Regions from separate parts of the Arthrobacter sp. StoSoilB5 genome, predicted to be linked through region 3. Evidence: riboswitches for the same ligand, from Rfam matches in the RefSeq annotation. Region 3 holds a riboswitch; each other region holds the start of a gene.
The links. Region 3 has a riboswitch for cyclic di-AMP ahead of LDN75_RS01925 (NlpC/P60 family protein). Riboswitches for the same ligand answer to the same signal wherever they lie in the genome.

Region 1 (7,183 bases), 390 kb from region 3:
ACGGCAACGCAGTTTGAGCTGCTTCGTTACCTCATGGAGAACCCCAAGCGCGTGGTCAGCAAGGCACAGATCCTGGACCGCGTCTGGGACTACGACTTCGGCGGGCAGGCCAACATCGTGGAACTGTACATTTCCTACCTGCGCAAGAAAATCGAAGCCAACCACCCCCCGATGATCCACACCATCCGCGGGGCCGGCTACGTCATCAAGCCTGCGGACTGAACCTTGTCCACCCTTTCAGGAGTAGCCCGCAAGACCCAGCGGAGCTGGTTCAATCCCTCTACCTGGCATCTGCGCACGCGACTGGTCCTGGTGGCAATGGCATTGCTGGTGGCGATTTGTGGTGCAGTCGGGGTGGTCAGCTATGCCTCCATGGACATGTACTTCAACAAGCAACTCGATAAGCAGTTGGAGCAGGCGTCCAGCCGCGCGAATGACTTCGGCAGGCCGCCGTCGAACTTTCCTTCAAGCGGCCGGCCAGATCCCCTGGAGGCCCGCGGCCAAGGTGCCGGGACCCTCAACGCGAGGATCGATGGTTCCACCGTCATCAACTCGGGCCTCATAGATGCCAACGGACGGCGCGCCGCACTCTCGGCCGAAGACAAGCAGGTCCTGCTGTCACTCCCCCGCGGCAATCTGCCTGTGGACCGCTCATTGTCCAATGGCGACTACCGGCTGGTGGCCGTTGAGACCGCCTACGGCGACGTGATCGTGACGGGACTGCCGTTGGCTGACAAGCAAAACGCCGAGGCATCGCTGGTATGGACCATGGTGTTTGTTTCTCTTGGCGGCCTGGTACTGATCGGACTCGCGGGTACCGTCATTATCCGTAGGACCATGCGGCCCCTGGAGCAGCTTTCGGAAGTCGCGACGAAAGTCTCGCGGCTGCCCCTCGACGCCGGTGACGTGGCACTTGCGGTGCGCGTACCGCCGTCGGCCTCCCATCCGGGAACGGAAGTGGGCAGCGTTGGCCACGCTTTGAACCAAATGCTCAACAACGTTGCCAGGGCGCTGGCAGCCCGGCAGGAAAGCGAAACCAAGGTCCGACAATTTGTGGCCGACGCGTCCCACGAACTCCGGACGCCACTGACCGCCATCCGCGGCTACACAGAGTTGCTACGCATGACCGAGAACTTCACCGACGATGGACGAAAATCCTTGGCACGCGTCCAGAGCCAATCGGAACGGATGACCACGCTAGTGGAGGACCTGCTTCTGTTGGCGCGCCTGGACGAAGGCCAGCCGTTGAAGGTCACGGATGTGGACCTGACGCAGCTGGTGATCGAGACCGTCAGCGACGAAAAGGTGATGGCACCGGACCATATCTGGAAGCTCCAGCTCCCTGACGAACCGATTACGGTGCGCGGTGACGCAACCCAACTGCATCAAGTGTTGGCCAATCTGCTGTCCAACGCACGCAAGCACACAGATCCCGGCACCACGGTAGTCACAGGCGTCATGCTCTCTGCTGACGGTAGTGCGGTGGTCACCGTCACTGACGATGGGCCTGGCATTCCGCCCGAATTCCAAGGCCGTATTTTCTCGCGATTTGCCCGGGCTGACGCCGCAAGATCGGGCTCTGAGGGGACCTCCGGATTGGGCTTGTCCATTGTCGAATCGATCGTTCAAGCGCACGGCGGAAGCGTGGAAGTTACGTCCAAGCCGGGACGCACTGAGTTCGCCCTCCGGCTTCCCTCAGTTTCAAACGAACGCGCATAACGAATCGGGCAACATGACGCGCCGTGATCGTGATCTCTGTTACCTAAATGTGACTTAAGCCGAAACCTCCTGTACCGTCGAAAGGGTGGGTCGCCCCTAACTGGCCCCACACCCGGGATGCGCCGAGCTCTGCCACTTCCCGGAGTTCCGTTCTCATTCGAGGCAGAGACGGGGGACCCAGAGTCTCCGGGCACAGTATTTTCCTTGCCCTTGGGGTGAAGCCGCAGCTACGCGCGCGGCCGGATGACCTCATCCGAACCCGACAGCTAACTCCGCAGGCGCTGAGAGGTAATCACACATGTCTGAATTCAACGATCAGACGCGCCCTTCCGCGCGTCACCGTGACGAACACAATGCTCCCCTGACCAAGTCGCAAACCGTTCTGAAGAACGCTGCACGCCGTGGCAAGACCGGGCAGCGGATGTCCGTTGTTGCAGGAGTCGTTGCCGCCGCCTTGGGCGTCGCCTCGCTCGGCCAGGCCGCAAACGCTGCGTTCAACCTCCCGGAAACGAGCCAGGCGTCCGAGACGCAGGCTACCGCCCAGGTCAGCAACAAATCAGCGGAAATCTCAGCTTCCTTGGATGCTGCCGCCAAGAAGGGCGCCGCCGATAGGGCCGCCGCAGACCAGGCAGCGGCCGCACAAGCCGCCGCCGAGAAGGCCGCCGCTGAGAAGGCTGCCGCGGACCAGGCAGCGGCCGCACAAGCCGCCGCCGAGAAGGCTGCCGCTGACGCAGCCGCCAAGCAGGCTGCAGATGCCGCCGCTGCTGCAGCCGCAGCCGCCGCAGCTGCCCCCAAGGCAGTGGACGATCCCGCAGCTGCCAAGGCGTACGCCGCCAGCATCCTCGCCAACTACGGCTGGGGTCCGGGCGAAATGACTGCGCTGAACACGCTGTGGGAGAAGGAATCCAACTGGCGGACCACCGCGACCAACGCCTCCAGTGGCGCCTACGGAATCGTGCAGTCATTGCCGGCTTCCAAGATGGCGACTGCCGGCGCTGACTGGGAGACCAACTACCAGACCCAGATCAAGTGGGGCCTGAACTACATCAAGGAACGCTACGGCTCCCCCTCGGCCGCCCTTGCCTTCCACTTGGCCAACAACTGGTACTAAGCCAAACCCTGAAGCAGGCTTGAGCCCACCCCAGCGGGCTCAATCGTGCAGGGCCTGATTGCCGCCCCGTTTCCGCCGTTCGCAGTGTTTATTGAAGCGACCGGCAGGAACCGGGGCGGTTTTCGCGGTTCAGGCCGTTTCCCCGTTTGAAGGCTTTCCACGTTTCAAGGCTTTCCACGTTTCACAGTCACATCACAGCGGCTGCCTATGGCCCTCATAATCCCTGGCCGCATGCTGGATGCATGACGCTCATAGATCCAGCGGGCAACGCAGTGCAGCACGCTGCACACGCTGGGCACTGTGGTGCTTCAGCCGTGCCTCAACAGCGGTCGCGGCGGTCTCCCGTGAACATCCGGGGAACAGTTCCCGTCCTTGACGTCGCGGTTCCCGTCTTCAACGAGGAAGGCCACATCGAGTGGAGCCTGCGCCGGCTGCACGCGCATCTCGTGGACTCGTTGCCTTACAGCTTCCAGATCACTGTGGCCGACAACGCCAGTACTGACACCACATTGAGAATTGCCGAACGGCTGGCCCGCGAACTCCCGAGCCTGAAGGTCCTGCGCTTCCAGGAACGAGGGCGGGGAAATGCGATCCGCCATGTCTGGCTCCATTCACCCTCACCTGTGCTGGCCTACGTCGAAGCCGGCATGTCCATCGACCTTGCCGCGGTGGCTCCCCTGCTGGCACCAGTAATTTCCGGCCATTCGGATCTTGCCATTGGCACACGGCTAGCCCGGACTTCCAATGCGATTGGTGGTCGCCGAAGCACCTTGGTTTCCCGCGGCTACAACATCCTGCTGCATCTGGTCTTGGGCGCCCGATTCTCCGACGCCCAGTGCGGTTTCAAAGCCATCCGCGCGGATGTAGCCCATCGGATCCTGCCGCACGTTAGGGACGACTCGTGGTTTTTCGATACCGAACTCCTGGTTATCGCTGAGCGCTGCGGCCTGCGCATTCACGAAGTCCCCGTCGACTGGACCGACAATCCCGACCCAAATATCGACGTCGTACGGACCGCTGCGGCTGACCTGCGGGGTATCGCGCGCCTGGCGCGCGATCTCGTGACGGGGCGCATCCCCATCGCGGAACTCCGGGCAACACTGGAGCGTGGCCCTTGCCCGCGTCGTTGCCCCGTTCCGAAGTGACACGTCGCACCAGCGTGCAATAAGCCCCGCCTCATCCTGCTTGACATAGGTCAACTGAACCGGTTTACTTACCAACAACTGAACCGGTCAAGTGATCGGGATCACTGCTCGTAAATTGGGGAGTCATGGCCGTTACCATCAACGACGTCGCGAATGCAGCAGGCGTGAGCAAGGGTGCTGTTTCCTACGCGCTGAATGGCCAGCCGGGCGTCAGCGAAGGCACGCGGACGCGGATCCTCCAAGTTGCCAAGGAACTGGGCTGGAAACCAAGTCTCCGGGCCAAGGGACTGTCCTCCTCCAAGGCTTATGCCTTGGGACTCGTGGTGGCACGTGATGCGAAACTGCTCAGCACGGACCCCTTCTTTCCGGCCTTCATAGCTGGCATCGAAACCACCCTGGTCCGGCATGAATACACGTTGGTCCTGTCCATCGCTTCCGGCCCCGAGGCAGAAGAGAAAAGCTACAGAAAGCTCGTAGAGGATGGTCGCGTGGACGGCGTCATCCTCACCGACATGCGGAACAACGATTCCCGCATCGCCCTGCTCGGCGAGCTGGAACTGCCCGCTGTCACACTCAATCGGCCGGACACGCGCTCACCTTTCCCCGCGGTCTGCATGGACGATACCGATGGCATCACGTCCGCCGTCAAGCACCTGATCTCTCTGGGACATACTCGAATCGCCCACGTGGGCGGGCCCCAGCCCTACGTCCACAGCCGAAGCCGCCACGGCGCGTGGGCACGAACGCTCGAATCAGCTGGACTCGGAACGGACCTGTTTATCGAGGCCGATTTCACGGCAGCAGGCGGAGCAGCCGCCACAGAATCTTTACTCAGCCGCCCGAACCGGCCCACGGCCATCGTTTACGCCAACGACCTCATGGCCATCGCCGGACAATCACTTGCCCAAACGCGAGGATTCAATGTGCCGGAAGACTTGTCCGTCACTGGCTACGACAACACCGAGATCACGCAGTACTTGAACCCCCCGCTGACCACCATCTCGACCGATCCGCTTTTGTGGGGGCAGACGGCAGCACAGCTGCTGCTCAATCGGCTCAACGGAACCCCCGCCGAAGACATTCTCTTGCAAGCCCCACGGCTGCTTATCCGTGGCTCTACCGGCCCAGTCAGCCCGGCTGACTGACTGACCGACCAGGCCAGGCCAGCCGGATCAACAAAGAAGTTCCAGCAATGCCGCTGTAACGCGCCTCGCTGCTGCCACCCATGGGTGACAGCGCGTGGCCATGCATTCCCGTGTCCTGCGCCATGACCGCCGTCATGACCGCCGCAACGGACCATCACAAGTACCAACGCTCCACCACGCATCAATTACCTTCAATGAGGAGTTGCAATGAAGCACGGACTTACTTCGACACGAATCGTGTCCATGGCTGCGATGGCAGTATTGGGTGCCACGCTGGCGGCTTGCGGCGGCGGAGGAAGCGGCAGCACCACCACCACCGCTGACGCTGCAACCGCGGCCAAAGGCCCCATCAAGATCTGGTACTCAAACAACGAGTTCGAGGTGAAGTGGGGCAAGGCCATGGTGGAGTCGTGGAATTCCGCCCACCCCGACGAAAAAATCGACGCCCAGGAAATCCCGGCCGGAAAGTCCTCCGAGGAAGTCATCGGAGCGGCCATCACAGCGGGCAATGCGCCGTGCCTGGTCTTCAACACCGCCCCGGTGGCAGTGCCGCAATTCCAGAAACAAGGCGGACTGGTGGCACTGGACAAGTTCCCCGACGCCGCGCAGTACATCAAGGAGCGCATAGGAGACCTGGCAGAGCAATACAAGTCAACCGATGGCAAGATGTACCAGTTGCCGTGGAAGTCCAACCCCGTGGTCCTCTTCTATAACAAGGACATTTTCCAGAAGGCCGGGCTGGACCCGGAAAACCCTAAGCTGGCCACACAGGACGAGTTCCTGGACACCGCCCGCACTCTGGTCAAGTCCGGATCAGTAGCCAATGCCGTCTGGCCGTCCCCGGCAAGCGACTTCTTCCAATCCTGGTTCGATTTCTACCCGTTCTACGCCGCCAATTCCGGGGGCACCCCATTGGTGAAGGACGGTAAAGCCACCTTCGACAACGAATCAGGTAAGCAGGTTGCCGGCATGTTTGAGACCCTCTATAAGGAAAAACTGGCCTCAAGCGAGGTCTACCAAGGTGATTCCTTCGGCGAGGGTAAAGCGGCCATCGCCATGGCAGGGCCCTGGGCCATCAACTACTACAAAGGCAAGGTCAACTGGGGTACCGCACCAATCCCAGGTTCCAAGGCCCAGGCTGACGGTTACACTTTCTCCGACGCCAAGAATGTGGCAATGTACTCAGCCTGCAAGAACCAAGGCACGGCCTGGGAGGTCATGAAATTCGCCACCAGCCAGGAACAGGACGGCAAGCTGCTGGCCGTTAGCGGTCAGATGCCCATGCGCAAGGACTTGACGGCAACCTACCCTGACTACTTCGCGAAAAACCCTGCCTATGAGCGGTTTGCCGAGCAGGCCGCGCACACCGTGGAGGTCCCCAACGTGGCCAACTCGGTAGAAATCTGGTCCACCTTCCGCACCGCCTACGCCAAGTCAGTGATCTTCGGCAACGAGAGCATTGACACCTCGTTCAAGGGCGCGGCAGAGAAGATCAACCAACTGGCAGCCCAAAAGTAGCCGTGGCCCCCATGCCACTCGCCTCCTCCGAAAGCACATCCGCAACACGGAAAGCCGACGGGAGAACAGTCTTCCGGCGGCTGAGGCCAAAGTGCATCTTTGGCCCTCAGCCGCTGGGATTGTTGTTCAGCGCACCATACGTCATCTTCATCCTGGCGGTACTGGCTTACCCCTTGGGGTACGCCGTCTACATTTCCTTCCACGATTTCTTCTTCACGGCCCCCGGTGTACCCGTGGAACGTCCCTTTGTGGGCTTGGAGAACTACGTCACCATCTTGTCCGACCCCGCTGTCCAGCGATCGTTCGCCAACATCGGAGTGTTCCTGGCCATCAACGTTCCACTCACCGTGGGCTTATCCCTCGTGCTGGCCAACGCCTTGAACCGGGTCACCAGGCTGAAGACTTTCTTCAGGGTCAGCTACTACGTCCCATACGTCACGGCGAGCGTAGCCGTTGTCGGAGTCTGGCTCTTCCTGTTTCAGCAGAACGGCCTGGTGAACTCCCTCATGGGACCGCTGGCTCCGAACCCGTCGTGGTTGGTCAAC
Region 2 (7,183 bases), 620 kb from region 3:
CATCGCAGAACGTCAGGGGTCGCCGCCGCGCGTCCGGCCCCGCTGCTGAGCTGCGGCCAGCCCGCGCCGCAATGGAGATCCGGCCACGCGACACCCCGCGTCAGGTGCGCCGCCGCAAGAGCCCATTGCGCCAGGTAGCCGACTTCGCCGCAGCCAGTGGTGTCGGGCAGAAAGCCGGAGTTGCGCTTGCCGCCACCGGACTTGCCCTGACTGTAGGTCTGCCGGCCACAAGCCCCGTCATGGCCACATCCGAGTCCGGTCAGACTGAGGCGGCCCTGACCGTGCCCGGTGGCAGCCAGCCCGAGGTTTCTGCGGCAGCGTCTGCCAAAATCGATTTCAGCCGCGCAGCGGTCGCCACCGCAGCCGATCCTGACGGCAAGCTCAAGCAGCTGCTGAGCGCGCAGTCTGCGGGCAGCATCCAGCGCGCCTCCTCACTTGGCACCTTGGGCAGTCCACTGGACAAGTTGGTCACGGCGTCGCCCTTTGGCTATCGCGTCAGCCCGCTCACCGGCGGCACGGGTGACTTCCACCGTGGCCAGGACTTCGTGGCCCAGTGCGGTACCGCTGTTCACGCCGCAGCCGCAGGCAAGGTCACGTTCGCGGGCTGGCATGAGTATGGCGGAGGCAACCGCGTAGTGGTTGATCACGGCAACGGCCTCGAGACCACGTACAACCACCTGTCGTCCTTCAACGTCAAGGTGGGCCAGACCGTCAACCGTGGCGATACCGTCGCGCTCAGCGGCACCACGGGCGCATCCACCGGCTGCCACCTCCATTTTGAGGTCCAGGTAAATGGCGAGGTCGTAGATCCCATGGGTTGGCTCTGAGCTAGTTGATGGTGCTCTCTCGCATTGATGACACGCCCCGTGACCTGAATGTGACATTCACGAATATCTGTTGTACCGTCTAAAGCGCATCGGCTTTTTAGGGGGCCGATGCACTTGGGTGGATTGCCTAGCTCTGCCACCACTCAAGGTCCGTTCGCAAAAATCGTCTGGCAGGGGCGGGGGAACCAATTTTGGTCTTCGAATCAGAAGGCCTTGGGGTTAAGTCGCAAAAGCTTCCCGGAAGCCGCGCGGCCGGATGACTCCCATCCGAATCCGACAGCTCACCTCGCAGGCATTGGGAGAGGCTACCTTCGTGTCATCACGCACTACCCCTGCGCGCCATCGCGCCGAATTGGTTCGTACGAACCCGTTGAACAACCTTTCCAAGGCTGTCTCAACCAATGCAGGCACCGTAGGCCGCCAAGCCGCCGTTCTGGCCGCAGCCTCTGGACTCGTTCTCAGCGTCGGACTCCCGGCCCAGGCCGCAGATACCGACGTTTCCAAGTCGGAAAGCTCCAGCACCCAGCAGTTGGTAGCCACCGCAGTTGTCACCGCCGAGCCCACCGCAACCGTTTCCTTCGAGAGCCCGGTAGTGGCCACCAAGGAAGCCCCCAAGGTTCAGCGGGCCTCCCAGCGCACGCAGACTAGCGATAGCCAGGCGAACGGCGCACTCTCTGCCCTGTCCTCCACGGCCAAGGATTCCGCTTCCAGCGCGGCAGCCTCCGGACTCGCAGCCATTGCCTACACCGGCATCGGCCACCCCTACGTTTGGGGCGGCACTTCCCCCAATGGTTGGGACTGCTCCGGATTCACCCAGTGGGTTTACGCCCAGGCCGGCATCAGCATCCCCCGCGTCAATGCCTGGACGGTCATGACGCCCACCAGCACGCCAGCTCCCGGCGACCTCGTCATGCAGAACGGCGGAGCCCATGTTGGCATCTACGTCGGCAACGGCATGATGATCAGCGCGCTGAACCCCAGCCAGGGCACCCTGCTGCACTCCGTGGCCTCCACCGGCACATCCTCGTTCTTCACCCTCCGCTAGGAAAATCCCATTCGGGGTAAGCCAGCATGCCCCCCATGTGCTGGCCGCCCATAACCCGCGTGCGACCCCAGCGTGCGCGGATACGAAAAGAGAGTAATCATGACCAGTGCAAACAAGGTTGCACGGCATCGAGCTGAGGCCCCCAAGACCAGCTCACTTGCCGTCATCGCAAAGGCTGTCAGCGACAACGCCGGTGGCGTTGGCCGTCAGGCAGCAGTGATCGCAGCTGCATCGGGCCTTGTCCTGACCAGCGGCGTGGCTGCAAATGCTGCGGACACCAATGTCCAGCGCGAATCTACATCCGCGTCCGCCCTTGACGTGCAGACGGTTGCCCAGGCCACCATTGCTGCCGACTCGAGCGTTGCCATCTCCTACGAGCGCCCCGTGGTCACCACGGTGGAAGCACCCGCTCCTGTGGTCGAGAAGGCCCCGGCCAAGGAATCTGCGCCGGCTGCTGGCGGCAACGCCACTCTGGCAGTCAACACTGCCCCCGCAGCCAAGGCGCCCGCGGCCTCCAGTGGTCTCGGTGCAGCTATTGCCGCAGCGGCCTACGCACAGCTTGGCGTCACGCAGGACTGCACCATGCTGGTGACCAACTCGCTGGCCGCCGTCGGCATTCACTTCCACGACTGGCCGGCCGGCTACCTCTCCCTCGGCCGCACGGTCAGTGCAGCTGAAGCCCAGCCCGGCGACCTCGCCTACTACGCCAACGGTGGCTACGGCGGAATGGCGCATATCGCTGTTTACGTCGGCAACGGCATGGCAGTCCACGGTGGATGGAACGGATCCACTACGGCACTGTTCAGCGTGAACGTTGGCTCCGGCCCCGTTTTCATCCGCGTCAACGGCTGATCAAACACTCCACGGAACACCCCGCAAGGCTTAGGCCAGCGGGGTGTTCTGCTTTAACCACCGTCGGTTAGCCTCAAAAAGGTGTCCCGTGCATGAACTTTTGCCAACACCACGGCCGAAACGGCAGAAAAATTCGTTGATACGGCATATAAGTGCTTACCCTTGTGTTGTCGATCCACAGCCCGTACAAGCAGAGGGCAGCCGGCCCTCGTGCCCCTGACGGGTGCGGCCGTGAAGAGGTACGTGCATGCGCACACTCGTTCTGAATGCTGGATATGAACCGCTGGCGGTAGTAACCTTCCGCCGGGCGCTGGTCCTTGTGCTGACTGGAAAAGCTAGCGTAGTGGCCGAAGGCGACGAGCCTGTCGTCGGGCCACAGGAGATTCTCGGAAGACCTTCCGTGATCCTTCTCAATCGCTACATCCGTCCCCGGTACAACAGGATCACCGCGGTGAGCCGACGCGGCGTCCTTCGCCGCGACAGCCATCGCTGCGCCTATTGCGGGAAAACAGCGCACACCATAGACCACGTCCACCCCAAATCCAGGGGCGGCGCGGATTCCTGGGAAAACCTGGTTGCGGCGTGCTTGAAATGCAACAACGCCAAGAGTGACCACACGCTCGCCGAGATGGGTTGGAAACTGCGTTTCACGCCCGGTGTGCCCACAGGAACCATGTGGCAGATCAAAGAACTCGAAAAACCTGCGCCGGACTGGGACCCGTTCCTCTTGCCGGAATCCGCCGCCTGATCGATTTCTGTTGTCCTCCCGCCGTCCGGGTACTCTGGGCGGATGGAGTTCAACGCCGTGATCCTGGCGGGTGGCAGGGCCACCCGCCTCGGTGGCGTGCCCAAGCCCGGATTAACGTTCGACGGCGCCAGCCTCCTTTCGCATGCCCTGCAGGCGGCGCAGGGTGCTTCCGCCGTGGTGGTGGTTGGTCCAGACACTCCCGGTATCGGCGTCCTGCCTGAGGGAGTTCTTACCGCCCGGGAGGAACCGGCCTTCGCAGGCCCTGCCGCCGCGATGGCTGCCGGCCTGGCGGCCATCCACCAGGCAGGAGGGCAAGCGCCGTGGACACTCGTCCTGGCATGCGACATGCCGCACGCTTCCCGGGGCATCGTGCCCCTCTGGGAAGCATTGCGGCAGCATCCGGAGGTGGAAGGCGCCATGGCAGTCTCAGCCGATGGCCGGCAACAGCCTCTCCTGGGGGTGTACAGCACCCGGGCTTTGGAAAGGGAAATTGCCGTAGCTTCGGAAGCTTCGGGGTTAACGAACTCTCCAGTGTTCCGGCTGCTTGCTAGGCTGAACCTGCTGGCCGTTAGCGTCCCCGAAGGGTCCACGGATGATGTGGACACGTGGGAGGACGCAGCGGCCCTGGGCATATACAACGAGCAGGAGGCGGACGTGAAGAGCCAGGAAGAGACGCTCGAGGAATGGTGCCGCACACTGTTGCAGGCCTTTGAGCTCGAGGGCGTTGAAGTGGACATCAATGAAGTCCTTGCGGTGGCGGGTGTTGCCGCCCACTCCGTGGTGCGGCCTGCAGCGCCCCTGACGACGTTCATTGCCGGTTATGCGGCTGGAATGGCCAGGGGGATCGGACAGGCCGCGGACGACACCGCCATGAGCGCTGCCCTTGATCTGGCCCGCCAGGTTGCCAAGCAATACCTGGAGCCCGGGACAGAGGCAGAATGACCGAGGCCCCCGGACAGGGCCACCACGCGGCACATACATGGCATGAGGCCCGGCAGCGCGCTTTCGACGTCGCTGCTCTTATCCCGGCAAGTCCGGTACCACTGAAGGCGGCCTTGGGACGGACGCTTGCCTCGGACGCACTCGCCATACAGGACATGCCACACTATGCGTCCTCCGCCATGGACGGCTGGGCCGTCAATGGAACCGGTCCATGGATTCTCATCGAGCCAGGCCACAGGCTTGCTCCCCATCAGGCGAGCCCCATCGTCACTGGCGGACTCATTCCACCAGGTGCCAAAGCGGTTCTGCGCACTGAGAGCGGCGTCATCACTACGGACGACGACGACCTTCCGGTCCTTGCGCTCGGCGGGGCAGCCAAGCCCGGGGAGCCACGCAACGGCCAGCACATCCGCAAGGCTGCAGAAGAAGCAGCTGAAGGGGATGTGCTGCTTAAAGCCGGGACCATCCTGAATCCTGCGCACATTGCCTTGGCTGCCCTGGCCGGCCTTGATGAGCTGGAAGTGCTGGGCAAGCCCTTGGTGCGGTTCCTTTTGACGGGGTCGGAGGTGGTGACCCAGGGGGTTCCCGAGCCGGGCAAGGTCCGTGACACCTTTGGGCCTCAGCTCGGAGCCGTCGTCGAGCTCCTGGGTGGCATCGCAGGGGAGCAACTCAAGGTGGGAGACAACTACGACGACTGGCTGGCCGCCTTGCAGGACACCGAGCCTGAACCCACAGAACCATTCGCCGCAGCAGAGCCGCCGGCCGACGTCGTTATTACTACGGGCGGGACCGGACGCTCGGGGACGGACCATTTCAGGAGGGCCGTGGCTGAACTGGGCGGCAGGCTGGTGATCGACGGCATTGCCATGCGCCCAGGGCACCCGGCGGTGTTGGCAGAACTTCCGGACGGACGGTTTGTCCTGGGCCTGCCCGGGAATCCGCTGGCAGCCATGATGGCGCTGTTCACCGTCGGCGGCCCGCTGCTGGCCGCGCTCGGGCACGGGAAGCTGGAAGAAGTTGGCGAGGTTCCCAGCGGTGCAATGATCGACGCCGATCCTGGACGTACGCGCCTGATGCCCTTCAAGCTGGTCTATGGATTGGCATCGCCCGCGCAGCACACGGGGCCCGGGATGATGCGTGGGCTGGCAGGAGCAGATGGCGTCATGGTGGTGCCACCACACGGCGTCCAGATGGGCGAGTTGGTCCCGGCGTTTCCTTTGCCGTGGGGTAAACCATTGCCCACGCCCAAAGGGGCTGAGGGAAAACCACGAAAGGCGCCGGCGCGGCAACAAAAGAAGGCCCCTTCGGGTCCCGTTGACTGGAGTGCGCTGGAGGCCTGAGGCTCCCCGGCTGGACGCAGGTGGTAACTGGGTGCCCCGGCTTGCAATGATGGACTCATGAATAGGCATGCTCCCGAACAGGACATCAATGAAGATGACCTGCAAATCCACCCGCCCAAGCGAGCCGCGGCAGGCCTCAAGGCTGTCACTGTCGCCCTTGAAAGGGGCTACGCCCAGGCGGGAGTAGCCCGCACGGTCCGTTCGATGCTCCGGGTCAACCAGCACGATGGCTTTGATTGCCCTGGCTGCGCCTGGCCGGAATCCATCACGGGACGGCGCAGTCCCGCGGAATTCTGCGAGAACGGCGCCAAGGCAATTGCTGAGGAAAGCACCACGCGGACGGTGGGGGCGGAATTCTGGGCACAACATTCCATCGCCGATCTTGAGGACAAGACCGAATACTGGTTGGGGAGCCAAGGGCGGATCTCCGAGCCCGTAGTCCTCAAGCCCGGGGATACGCACTATTCCTCTATCAACTGGACCGACGCCTTCGCCTTGATCGGGGAGCATGTCAATGCCACCACGCCCGATCGTTGCGTGTTCTACACCTCCGGCCGGACGGCCAACGAGACCGCCTTCATGTACCAATTGTTCGCCCGCAGCCTCGGCACCAACAACCTGCCGGATTGCTCCAACATGTGCCACGAATCATCGGGCAGTGCGCTGAACCCGACCATCGGGATCGGCAAGGGAACGGTTTCGCTGGAAGACATCCACCACGCCGAACTGGTGCTCGTGGTGGGCCAGAATCCAGGAACCAATCACCCCCGCATGCTGTCCGCTTTGCGTGACTGCAAGAACAACGGCGGAAAGATCGTCGCCGTAAACCCGCTTCCGGAAGCCGGGCTGCTGAACTTCAAGGACCCCCAGTCCCTCAACGGCGTGATCGGCGGCGGGACCACCATCGCGGACGAGTTCCTCAAGATCAAAGTAGGTGGGGACCTCGCGCTGTTCCAGGCGCTGGGCCACCTGCTCCTGGAGGAGGAGAAACGGAACCCGGGGACGGTGGTCGATAAGTCGTTCATCGGCAAGCAGACCGAAGGTTTCGAAGCGTACGCCCAGGCACGCTCCCAGCTGGACTGGGACGAAACCGAGCGGGCAACAGGCTTGGCACGCGAGGAAATCGTTACTGTGGCAGGGCTGATGGCCAAGTCCAAGGCAACCATCATTTGCTGGGCACTTGGCTTGACTCAACAGCCGCACTCCGTGGACACGTTGAAGGAGATCATCAACCTGCTCCTGCTCCAAGGCAACTTCGGCAAGCGGGGAGCCGGCGCATGCCCCGTGCGTGGCCACTCGAACGTCCAGGGTGATCGCACCATGGGTATCTGGGAGAAGCCACGCGAACCCTTCCTTACCGCGCTGGACAAGGAGTTTGGATTCCGGATGCCTCGCGAGCATGGATATGACTCCGTGGAGACCCAGCACG
Region 3 (7,183 bases):
TTGGCAAGCTGCCACAGGGCAAGGTCCATCTCGGTGGTGACGTTGTTGGGCAACCCACGAATGACTGTTTGGAGTTGGTCCCAGGAGGCTTGCTCGCCCAACACTTTCCGGACGAGTCCAAGCATCGCAAAGCCCAGAACAGGAAGGGGCAGGACTTGGGGAACCGTTGCGAATACTTCCTCCCCCAGGATTCTCTGCACGTGTGCAATTCGCTGATGGGCGGTGATGCCCTCCGGCACCCGGAGGGCATCGTGGAGTTCTGCCTCAAGCTGCTTTTGGCGCTTCATTGCAGCATCGGGACGGAAAAGGGCCCGGATCACCGTCTCCGGAACGCGGTACTTCGCCGCAACAGGGGCAACGTGCCTGATGAGTTTTATCGGAGTCTTGATGGTCACGGAAAACCGCGGGTCATCGAAAAGGCCACGAATCACCGCCGCCGAACGGGCCTCCATGATGTCAAAAATCCGTGGCACGATTGCCCGGCCCACCCTGCTGCGCAACACGGACGTGAAGTCGAAGAAGATCCTCTGCCCGACCTCATGGTAGGGCGAGGGCCCGGACCTTGGATCGGGGACGTCGAACGCAGCCCTGCGGGCAACACTGGAGGCTAACAGTCGGATACCCGCCAACCCCATGGGCGTCAGTGGCCTGGTGAGGCCCTGGGCGAGACTGAAGTTCAGGAAAGCGTGCTCGCCGGGAGTCGCCGGGAGGCGGGAATTCAGCGGATAGAGGGTGGTGATGGGTCTTGCCTGCGTGAGCCACAGCTTCCCGGACGAATCGATGGCCCATTCGGTATCCTGTGGCGCTCCATAGTGGGCTTCCACCCGCCTTCCCAAGGCGGCCAGCGCCCGGATCTGGTCATCGTTGAGACACGGGAGAACCCCGTGGTTCCCTGCCTCCCCGGCACGGCCGGGCCCCCCAATACGTTCGGTGCCCCCACCTGCAAGCGAACGGATCTCCACCTGCCGGTCACCCAGCGTCCGCTTCAGGATGGAGTTGCTCTGCGTATCAACCACGTATTGATCGGGATTAACGGCACCTGACACCACGGCCTCGCCCAGGCCAGGGCTGGCATCGATTACAGCTTCACGGCGCCGTCCGGTGACAGGGTTGGCCGTGAACATCACTCCGGCTGTGGCAGAATCCACCATTTCCTGGACAACCACGGCCAGCGTCACCGTTGCGTGGTCAATCCCGTTGGTTGTCCGGTAGCTCACCGCGCGGTCCGTCCAGAGCGATGCCCAACACCGGCTTACAGCGTCAAGGACTGCCTCTTCTCCCACCACGTTCAGGAAGGTGTCCTGCTGCCCGGCAAAACTGGCGAAGGGCAGGTCTTCGGCAGTGGCGGAGGACCGCACAGCGACGGGGGCGGCGTCTCCCAACTTTTGATACGCCGCCCGGACCGACTCGGCGACGTCGGTGGGTACTCCGGCGTCGAGCACCAACGACCTCGCCCGGGCCGCGAGCCTATTGAGTTCGTCCAGGTCAGATGCCGCGACGTCCTGCAGAAGTGCAACGACGTCCTCCATCCCAATCGCTGAGAGGGCGTAGCGGTAGGCGGACGTTGTGAGACAAAAACCTGGCGGCACCGGCAGGCGGGCGGCACTCAACTCGCCGAGATTGGCAGCCTTGCCGCCTACCTCGGGGAGCATGTCCGCCCGGATGTCGGCAATATCCCGAATGAACACCGGGGCGTTTACATCCGGGCCCGCATTGTTTTCCTGCCGGTGTTTCCCAGGCTGCTGGTTATCCATGGGCGGTGCGCGCCAGCGCTCTAAGCCGCGCCGAGCATGGGTCCGAATTTGGGACGGTCCGCGAGTCGCGGATCCTCGCGGTCCGGAACAACGAGGACCGGCCCCTTGGCGTGATGGAGAACGCCATCGGAGGTGGAACCAAGGAGCATGCCCGCGAAACCACCGCGGCCCCGCGTACCGAGGACAACCAGCTCCACCCCGCGGCTGGCCTCAACCAGGACGTCAACGGGTGAGCCGTCCCTCAGCTCGGTTTCCAGAGGCAGCTGGGGAAAATGGCTGCGAAGCCAGGCGGCACCTGCATCCAACTGCACTTTGATGTCCGCAAACAAGGCATCGCGGTCCAAGGGTGCCGGCACCCAGGCCAAGGAGCCGCTGTACTGCGGGACTGCGCATATGACGCGGAGCTTGGCCCCCATCCGCTGGGCTTGTTCGGCTGCCTCGAGGACGGCGACGCGGGCTTGTTCGGAACCGTCCACGCCCACTGCTACGACGTTTTCCACCGTGCGCGGCCCGGCCTTGGCGTGCTCAGCCTTGATGTGCTTGTCCGCGGTGTTCTCACCCAAACGGTCGGCGCAGTAGAGCGGGACCGTCACGGTAGGGCATTTAGCGTGGGCAGGCAAGGCGCTGCTGACCGAACCCAGGAGACGCCCGACGAAGCCGCCGCGGCCACGGCTGCCAAAGACCAGGAGCGCGGCGTTCGCGGAGAGATCCAGGAGGACACCCGCGGCATCGCCGTTCTCCACAGACGCATCGACATCGATGTTGTAACCCGAGACCTTATCCATGGCCTGCTTGACGATGGCTTCCGCGCCCTCGCGGATCACAGAATCGTCTACGGTGGCGTATCCGCCGTCGAGGCCGGATGCTGCGAAGATGGGCACCGAATACGCCGTGACTATATGCAGGGGAAGCTGGCGGCGTTCCGCCTCACGAGCAGCCCAAACCAGGGCGCATTGACCATGCTCGGAACCGTCCACTCCGACGACGATTCCACCAGGCGCCACTGCTTGGTCCTCGCCGTCCCGTGGTTCTTCAATGTGTCTGCCGTGCTGGTCCATTGGGCCCGCCTCTCCACCTACTGCTTGATGTTCCGGCCATTCTGCCAGAGGTTCTCCGTACCGGTGTTCCCTTGCTGGTGTGCAACCAATAGCCGGGGCCGAAGAAACCCGCGGGTTCTCCTTCCAATGCCCACTATTCTCGGTTGGCATTACCGAATCAAGGCGACTTTGGGCTATGTGCATAACGGTCCGGGCTCGGTTTTCGACACCTTCATCGACCTCTGGATTGCGCTGCCGATGAACATCCAAAACACGCAGTCGCCGAGGCTATCCATGGCAGAAAAAGTTCGGTAGTGTTCGAGTCACCGAATGGCCGGCAAAAGTGTCCCAGGACACAATCCGGCCATTTATTTGCGGCCGCTTGGGGAACTCGGACGCGATCCCACGCGCTGCTGAAAGGCACACACGTCAAGGAGGAACCCAAGCAGTGTCACTCACTCCTGATTCCGTCACGGAACGGACTACCACCGTGGTGATCGGCACCGGCCTCTCCGGGTTGGCTGTTGCCAGCGAGCTCAGCCGCTATGGCGTGGGTTCCATCGTGCTGGACGGCTTTGGTGCTTTATCGGCCACCGGACCATCAGTCCATACGGGAATGCTCCAACGCTGCGACGCTGCCGACCCCGCAGCAATGCAGGAACGCAACGAGATCCTGCGCCACTTGCGCAACTACGCCGCCAGCCACCATCTGGATGTCCGCAACACCACACGCGCTGTTCGCCTGGACTTCCTCGGTGGAGACTCCACGCTGCAACTTGGATATGGACTCGCAGCGAGCCTGAACACGGCCAGCCTCAAGGCCGGGCTAAGTGTTTACGGGCCGCTTGAATCCACCCCACGGCAATGGGCCGTGCATACGGCCAGTGGAGTCCTCCTGGCCGACCACATTGTGGTGACGCGCTGCGCCCAGAGTCAACTGCGCCGCATGCTGGCCGATCTCGGAATCGCCATTGGCCAGAACCTCGTGGCAGCCATGCGTGCCGTCGGCATGCACTTGGTGGGCGTTGGCGAACTCATCACCCCCACGCCCAAGGAAGTACTCCGGCAAGCCAAAGCCGTGGGGCAAGCGATCTCATCCAAGGTGGCTCTCCCAGCTGGGCCGGGCATCGCCCTGGCGTAGAAACCACCGAAGGCCAGTTCAGTCCTTGCCTTAAACGAACAAAAATTAACTCAAAAGAGCGGTACGTAAAGGGTCGATTGCTAAAGGGCCGGTTACGAAAAAAGGCCGATGCCTTCGAAGACTTTGGTCCTCGAAGGCATCGGCCTTTTGAGCTGGAGCGTGAAGCTTAGGCGCCAGCGCGTACGTACGTGATGGGGCCTGTTGCGGTAAGCCAGCTGATCGGGTGGATGCCCGTCTGGTTACCGTTGATGCCACCGCTGATGGCCTGGCCGTTGCCGATGTAGATAGCTACGTGGCCGGACTGGACGATCATGTCACCGGGCTGGGGGTCGCTGACAACCTTGCCGTAGTTCATGAACTGCATGGGTGCGAGGTCGCCAACCGGAATGCCTGCGGAGCCGAGGGCCCTTTCGACCATCGCGGTGCAGTCCTGGAAGATGCCGATCTGGGCGTAAGCCGAGGCGACCATGGCAGCGTTAATGCCACCAACAGCCGGAGCTGCAGCAGCAGGGGCAGCCGCGACGGGAGCGGCAGCAGTGGTTGCCGCCGCCTGAACGGTAGCGGTCGCAGGAGCCTTGGCCGCCGGGGCCGGAGCAACGGGCGCCGGCTTTTCAATAACGGGAGCCGCTACGGAAGCAACCGCAGGGCGCTCGAAGTTGACCTTGGCCGTGGATGCGGCCGTAACAACCTTGGTGGGACCCTCGGTGACGGTCTCGGCGACCGTAGCAGGGCTGGAGTCGCGCTGAACAGGGGTTTCTGCTGCGTGGGCAGCAATGGAACCCGTAAGGACGAGGCCCGAAGCTGCTGCGATGACAGCGGCCTGGCGACCTGCGCCCGAGGCGTTGCTGGCAACGGCCTTGGAGATTGAGATGAACGGATTAGGACGTACGCTGTCCGCCTTACGACGGCCGCGAAGAATGCGTGAAGACATGAAAGAGCCTCTCCCGATGCCTGCGAGGTTAGCTGTCGGATTCGGATGGGAGTCACCCGGCCACTATCCCCCGCTGTTCAGCGGAAGCTTCGTGACTTCACCCCAAGGCGCGCTCTGAAAGCGGGCCAAAATGGGTTCCCCGTCTCTGCCGTAGGTTTGTCTGCGAACGGATTCCGGACTGCGGCAGAGCTAGGCAATCAGGCCGGAAGTGCCCGCTACGTGGAACAGGCACAGGTACAACCGTACAGGAAGATCATCTCAAAGTCACATTTACGTAACGAGAAGTTCAGTTTTGGCGTGTCGCGGTGACCATTTCGAGATCTTCGCAAGTATGTAGAAAACCTTGTTATTCCGGGGAATTTTCGCCATCCGGGTCGTTGGGAACCGCGAGTTTCTTCCGGGCTGTAACAGCGAGGAAGATCACCAGGGCAATCGCCACCACGGCGAGGCCAACGATGCTCCAGGGGAAGGGCTGGGAAGCGGCCGGAGCCGGCTCAATGTTTTCGGTACCGGGGGCCGCCGTGCCCGCCGTCGGAACAGCCACCGAAGCCGACTGGGAGGCACCTGCCTGGCCGCTCGCCGTCGTCGTGCTTGTCCCGGATGCCGTAAACGTAAAGGTGCCCTCGATGGGGTGCGAGTCGGAGCTGACCACGCGCCAGACCACCGTGTATTCGCCGGCCGGAGCACCCTGCCGAAGTTTCTGCACGGCCATGTTGTCGATGATTTCCACTGCGCCGTCCGCCCAGTTTTCGCCACCAGAGGTGACAGTCACACCCGAGCCGATGGCCAGCGGCCGGTTGTTGAACGTGATGGATACCGACGCCGGCACTTCAGTCACCCGGGCACCGTTCGCCGGGTTTGTTGATTCGGCGACGTCGTGGGCGGAGGCCGGGGCGGCGGCAAACAGCAACGCTGAAGCGAAAGCCAGCGCGGCGACGACGGCGGCCAGAAGCGGGCGGATGGTACGCATGGGGCGGTTTCTCCTAGTGTTGGCTTCCTTACAGACTAGGCGAATCGTCCCAGCGGCCCACATTGGCGGGCATAGGATTTGAGAGCAAACTCCCCCGATCCCCGGAGACCTTCATGCTTAAACAAGGTTCTGCAATCGACCGTTACTTCAAGATCTCCGAACGCGGTTCCACGTACTCGCGGGAAATACGTGGCGGATTCGCCACCTTCTTTGCCATGAGCTACATCGTTGTGCTGAACCCGCTGATCCTTTCCGGGGCAGACTCCAGCGGAGCTTCGCTCGGCTTCACGGCCGTCGCGGCCACTACGGCCTTTGTGGCCGGTATCCTCACCATCCTCATGGGCGCTTGGGCGAAGCACCCCTTCGCCGTGGCAACTGGCCTTGGCGTGAACGCATTCGTAGCGGTGACAGTTGCCTCCCACCCGGAGCTGACGTGGCCGGACATGATGGGCCTTGTGGTGCTTTCGGGCGTCACCATGCTGATCCTGGTCCTCACCGGATTCCGCACGGCCGTTTTCAAAGCCGTCCCGGAAGCTCTCAAGACGGCAATCGTGGTGGGCATTGGCCTCTTCATCGCCCTGATAGGCCTTGTCAACGCAGGCTTTGTCCGGCGCATCCCGGATGCCGCGGGCACCACTGTCCCGCTCGGCCTGGGTGTGGACGGCAAGCTGATGGGGTGGCCTACGTTGGTTTTCGCTGTCGGCCTGATCCTGACCATCGCGTTGGTAGTGCGAAAGGTCCGCGGCGCGATCCTGATCGGCATCGTGGTCTCCACTGCCCTGGCCGCCATCCTCGAATTCACGCTCCATATTGGCCCAAGCTTCGACGGCAAGAACGTCAACCCTCGCGGCTGGTCCCTCGTGGCTCCCACACTTTCCGAATGGGGCGCTCCGGACCTCTCCTTGATTGGTAAAGCCAACCCCTTCGGCGCCTTTGAGCACCTCGGTTTCGTGGCCGCCGCGCTGCTGGCTTTCGTGATCCTCCTCAGCATCTTCTTCGACGCCATGGGCACCATGGTGGGCCTGGCCAACGAGGCCGGAACCGTGGACGAGCACGGCAACATTCCCAACGTGGACCGCGTCCTCCAGGTTGATGCCCTCGGGGCAATCGTCGGCGGCGGCGCATCCGTTTCGTCCAACCAGATCTTCGTCGAGTCGGGCGCGGGTATTGGCGAAGGTGCCCGCACTGGCCTCGCCTCCATTGTCACGGGCTTGCTCTTCCTGGTGGCGATGTTCTTCACGCCGCTCATCAACCTTGTCCCGTTCGAGGCCGTCGCTCCTGCGCTGGTGGTTGTGGGCTTCATGATGGTGTCCCAGGTGGGGAAGATCGACTGGCAGGACTGGGGCGTCG

Region 1: it holds a riboswitch for cyclic di-AMP, as region 3 does, so the genes downstream of both, LDN75_RS03760 (hypothetical protein) here and LDN75_RS01925 (NlpC/P60 family protein) in region 3, are expected to answer to the same signal.
Region 2: it holds a riboswitch for cyclic di-AMP, as region 3 does, so the genes downstream of both, LDN75_RS04760 (C40 family peptidase) here and LDN75_RS01925 (NlpC/P60 family protein) in region 3, are expected to answer to the same signal.

What each region holds. Positions count from the first base shown of each region.
Region 1 is NZ_AP024646.1:777,427-784,609, reverse strand. Features, by position in the region: gene LDN75_RS03770 (response regulator transcription factor) at 1-222, shown strand, start outside; gene LDN75_RS03765 (HAMP domain-containing sensor histidine kinase) at 226-1,719, shown strand; cyclic di-AMP (ydaO/yuaA leader) riboswitch at 1,830-2,014, shown strand; gene LDN75_RS03760 (hypothetical protein) at 2,018-2,830, shown strand; gene LDN75_RS03755 (glycosyltransferase) at 3,073-3,975, shown strand; gene LDN75_RS03750 (LacI family DNA-binding transcriptional regulator) at 4,101-5,120, shown strand; gene LDN75_RS03745 (extracellular solute-binding protein) at 5,328-6,638, shown strand; gene LDN75_RS03740 (sugar ABC transporter permease) at 6,719-7,183, shown strand, end outside.
Region 2 is NZ_AP024646.1:1,006,165-1,013,347, forward strand. Features, by position in the region: gene LDN75_RS04755 (M23 family metallopeptidase) at 1-827, shown strand, start outside; cyclic di-AMP (ydaO/yuaA leader) riboswitch at 966-1,136, shown strand; gene LDN75_RS04760 (C40 family peptidase) at 1,141-1,872, shown strand; gene LDN75_RS04765 (NlpC/P60 family protein) at 1,972-2,724, shown strand; gene LDN75_RS04770 (HNH endonuclease) at 2,972-3,472, shown strand; gene LDN75_RS04775 (NTP transferase domain-containing protein) at 3,515-4,414, shown strand; gene LDN75_RS04780 (molybdopterin molybdotransferase MoeA) at 4,411-5,754, shown strand; gene LDN75_RS04785 (FdhF/YdeP family oxidoreductase) at 5,812-7,183, shown strand, end outside.
Region 3 is NZ_AP024646.1:388,372-395,554, reverse strand. Features, by position in the region: gene LDN75_RS01940 (PEP/pyruvate-binding domain-containing protein) at 1-1,754, opposite strand, end outside; gene LDN75_RS01935 (universal stress protein) at 1,775-2,812, opposite strand; gene LDN75_RS01930 (FAD-binding protein) at 3,240-3,932, shown strand; gene LDN75_RS01925 (NlpC/P60 family protein) at 4,099-4,863, opposite strand; cyclic di-AMP (ydaO/yuaA leader) riboswitch at 4,867-5,059, opposite strand; gene LDN75_RS01920 (copper resistance CopC family protein) at 5,210-5,833, opposite strand; gene LDN75_RS01915 (NCS2 family permease) at 5,947-7,183, shown strand, end outside.